2 regions of the Paenibacillus sp. FSL H7-0940 genome follow, and region 2 is predicted to be linked to the other one. Evidence: riboswitches for the same ligand, from Rfam matches in the RefSeq annotation. Region 2 holds a riboswitch; the other holds the start of a gene.
What was found. A riboswitch is a leader RNA that binds a small molecule or an ion and turns the genes downstream of it on or off. The one in region 2 is predicted to bind cyclic di-AMP.
Positions count from the first base shown of each region.

Region 1: linked by a shared signal. The riboswitch ahead of MHB71_RS18105 (hypothetical protein) and the one ahead of MHB71_RS14600 (C40 family peptidase) in region 2 are both predicted to bind cyclic di-AMP.

Region 1 is NZ_CP150280.1:4,066,936-4,069,140, reverse strand. It holds gene MHB71_RS18110 (glutathione peroxidase) at 1-398, opposite strand, end outside; cyclic di-AMP (ydaO/yuaA leader) riboswitch at 770-945, shown strand; gene MHB71_RS18105 (hypothetical protein) at 1,061-1,459, shown strand; gene MHB71_RS18100 (HAD family hydrolase) at 1,587-2,205, shown strand, end outside.
Region 2 is NZ_CP150280.1:3,354,062-3,356,266, forward strand. It holds gene pelA (pectate lyase) at 1-685, opposite strand, end outside; cyclic di-AMP (ydaO/yuaA leader) riboswitch at 1,104-1,235, shown strand; gene MHB71_RS14600 (C40 family peptidase) at 1,241-1,705, shown strand; gene MHB71_RS14605 (carboxymuconolactone decarboxylase family protein) at 1,779-2,108, opposite strand.

The DNA.
Region 1 (2,205 bases), 710 kb from region 2:
TTCTGATCCACGAGGAATTTGGTGAAATTCCATTTGATTGCTTTGGAGCCGAGCAGGCCAGGAGCTTCTGTGCTAAGGTGTTGGAAAAGAGGGTGAGCGCTTGAACCGTTCACATCAATTTTCTCAAACATGGGGAAGCTCACGCCATAATTCATCTGACAGAACTCGGCAATATCGTCGGAAGATCCTTTTTCCTGTGCAAACTGGTTGCTTGGGAAACCAAGCACTTCAAATGGAGCATCTTGAAACTTGTCTTGCAATTCTTGCAGACCTTTGAATTGAGGGGTAAGGCCGCATGAGCTTGCCGTATTCACAATCAGGAGCACTTTGTCACGGTAGTCGGACATTTCAACTTCTTGACCGCGAAGGGTATTCACTTTGTAATCGTAGACTGTCATCTAAATCGCCTCCATTTATTTACTCTTATATCTTCTATTATATTGGTTGCAATTAAATATTGCAAAACTAATATGGTGTTAAAAGAATCAAAACAGGCAAGTTGTGCAGAATACGTGAATGAATTGCGAAGTGATTTACGCCAGAGTGAGAATTAGATAGCCTTGAAGAGATAGATAGAGTATAACTTTGTTGTAAGCGTTATTATGGATAGGAATTGGCAAAAATCTGCCGATTTGGTGATCTGGGCGGACTTTACACCGACATGGCACGGGTGTATGATTCATAACGTAATTTCAATTTAAACTAAATTGTACTTGAAAAACGAAACAAACGATAATATCGCTCGATCTTACCTTAAGATATACGAACGATGTTTTAATCGCTGAGTTTCCATTCATTAATGAATGGGAAACGGGGGAACCAACGGAATGCGCTGTCCAGGACAGTGGGCATTCATGGGGTGAATTTTCCGGTGACAGCCGGAAATAGGGCGACTCTCGCGCCCGAATCCGTCAGCTAACCTCGTAAGCGTTAAAGGGAGAGGCAACAAGCCGTACGCTGGTTCATGGTGTTTTCGCCATGGGTTATTTAAGAAGCGTTCGGGAGGCCTTGGTCCCCCACGCTTCTTTTTTGTTGTCTTTTCACGCCAAGGGAGGAACGAATGATGGATACTGAGATGATCTTAGTGACTGCTCCAAATGAAGCAGGACGTAAATTTATCAAATTGCTGATGTACAAAAAAATGCCGTTTGCCGTTCTAACCAACAGTGCAGGGGAAGAGCGAAGACTCCGTAGAATCGGAGTAGAACATGTCATTCGCATGAATACGGCTGCAGCTCAAAAATGGTTTTTGCCGCAGGGCAGCGTAGGCAACGTGTTTATTTTCGAGAACAGCCTGAATCTGACCTGTCGTTATTTACAGATCTGCCGTTCATGGACATCGAAATCCCTGTGCGTCATTACGGAGCAGAGTCATCCTAAGGGCATCTATCGGGGCATGGGCGCAGACCGGATTGTATATTCGCTCAATGGGGAAGTTGGCTTTCTCCTCAATGGTTAATGCCATAGCTTGTGATTGCTCAGGTGTAAGGTGCCTGTTATAATTGAATGTATCGATAAACGGAAGTTTGAGGAGACTCATGCAGGATGGTGAGTCTTCTTTTTTATGCTTACAAGGAGGAATTGGCGTGCCGGATGTAGGTGGATTGAAATGGTTGTTTTTTGATGTTGGAGATACGCTGGTGGATGAATGGGAGCCGGTTGATGATATTATCGGACAGTTTGTCCGTGAAGCTTGTGCTTTGGGGTATCCGGTGACAATTGAGGCGGTACGCGAACTGTTCGCGAGTTGTTACCGAAAATATGAGCAATGGCCTATGAGAGTGGCGATTCGCACATTCGTTGAAGACGAGGGGCATCAGAAACAGATTCAGGACAAGCTGAAGTTTCAAAAAGATCTTGAACGTCCTTTTCCTTCAGCGGATTCCGTTCTTCAGCAGTTGTCACGGCATTATCGCATTGGCATTATTGCCAATCAGAGTCCTGGAACGGAAGAGAGACTGGAAAGCTATGGCTTGCGGAAGTATGTTGATGTTCTGGCATGTTCGGCTGAAGAAGGAGTGTCCAAGCCAGACCCTGAGTTATACGCTGTGGCCTTGAAGCAGGCCGGTTGTGAACCGGAGGAAGCCGTCATGATCGGCGATCGGATCGATAACGACATTATACCTGCTCGGAAGCTGGGCATGCGTACGATTCGGATTATGCAGGGTTACGGAAGATTCCAGCCAGAGCTATCGGATGACAAAC
Region 2 (2,205 bases):
TGGTTTTTAGAAATTTAACAATCGTTACACTCTCTCCAGCTGTCAGAGATGGCACTTCGTAGATTCTTGCGCTCGCTGGTTTAAGAGAGTTGGAATCATGTTGTTGTCCCCATGCTGTCAGCTTACCACCTGAAACGACCTGTGTATTCAGAATCGCCTCCACACCTTTGGCAACTGAATTTTTACTGCGGTTAGCAAGTGTGCTGTCGATAAATGAGAAATCACCTTTGCGTGCTGCTACTTCATCCAGCATAATCATTACATTAATCATGGCATCATCATTGTAAGTGATGTGCTTGTGGTATCCGGAGCTTTGGTAAACTTGTGGCCACCCGCCGTTTGAATACTGCATGTTGATCAAAAAGTTAATTCCTTTGATTGCAGCTGTGGAGTAACGCGGATCATTCGTCTTTTTAAATTCCTTCGCCAATCTTCTAATTTCTGAGTATGTAGCCTTGTTGTCTATCGTGGACTTTGCCCACTCTCCACTTGTCTGTTTATAATCTTTTCTCCAACCTCCATCCGGCAGCTGGTTCTTCAAAATATCAGAAATACTCGCTGTAGTACCCGACGCATCTGCAGCAGATACCGTCCCTACAGGGAGAACTGCCATTCCAACTACTGAGAACACCATCGTACATGCCAGGACAAAAGTAATTATTTTCTTCGCTTTCAAATGTAACACTCTCCTATGTTCGTTTTTATAAATCTTCCACTTCTACTTTACGTATGATATACGCCCCGAACCTCCTTTATTTGTATTTATTGCATAATAAAATCAATTTTCATCCAATATGTGGATTGGATAATCAGATAATATGCAAAAAATCGATTTTTGTCAATATATGCAACTTAATGAATATAATCTCTCTAATTCTACATAACGGAATAGTTCTTTTAACTCATGACAAACCTATCTATTTATCCAAATTCGTCTTACACGAATCAATAATGACGTTTTTGTCATGAATGATACCCAAACTCGATCCCTTCTTTCATATAAAAACCTTAATTCCGCTAACATTGAGGTATTACGAAGGGTTTTAAATGGGTTTGACAATTACGCATTTATGCAATATAGTTTCAAATAGTTACAAAAACTTAATTATTCATTGCCGAGTTTCATGTTTGAAAACGGGGGAACCAATTTGGGTGAATTATTCTTATACATAGGAAATATAGGGAACCTTCTACCGAACCCTTAGCTAACTCCGTAGGCATCGAAGGGAGAACATTGATTTTGAAAAAACTGATTATCTCCATTTTTGGAGCAGCTGTATTATTTACATCCGGGGCAACAAGCACAGAGGCAAGCAGTATCAACTCCGTAGTGAACAACATGACAGGTATTCCTTACAAATGGGGTGGCACAACTGTAGCCGGCTTCGACTGTTCTGGTTTTATGAGATATCTTTTCAACAAATACAGCATTGAATTACCACGTACTTCGCAGCAGCAAGCCAAAGCAGGTACTCCCGTATCCAAGAGCAATGTTCGGACAGGTGATCTGGTGTTCTTTAATACAACAGGCAAAGGCATTTCACATACAGGTGTATATATCGGCGGCGGACAATTCGCTCATGCCTCCAGCAGTAAAGGTGTAAGCATCACGAAGTTATCGAATCCATACTTCAATGATCGTTATGTAACAGCACGTCGGGTAACTGGACAGTTTATGTATGATAAAATGTTAGGTAAAATGTGATTCACATACAAAAAGGCATCGGTTATTAACCGGATGCCTTTTTTGCACTTAAAAATGTATGTTGCATTGCTTACTAATGCAGCGCCTTCTGCACTCGCATCGCACCCTGAGACAGGGCATGTCCTCCACCAACAGCTCCAGCCACGGCTACGGTCTCCATAATCTCCTGATCTGTTGCGCCCTTAGCACGGGCTTCTTCTACATGGTAGAAGGTACATACCTCATTGTTGGCGAATAATCCAATGCCAAGCGCAATTAGCTGTTTTGTCTTCGCATCAATCACACCAGGTTGGAAACATTCTCCGGTAAACTCATGATACGACTTCACCACACCTGGCAGCACATCGCTTAATGCTCCAATCTGATCCTTGTAGGCATGAACTTTATCATTCATCAATGTCATGGCTTGTAGCACACCCTCTCGGCTATAGTTACAGATCTTCCTCACTGTACCTATCTTCTCTCCCGAGTGAGCCAATTATGCCAAGAAATCATGGTAA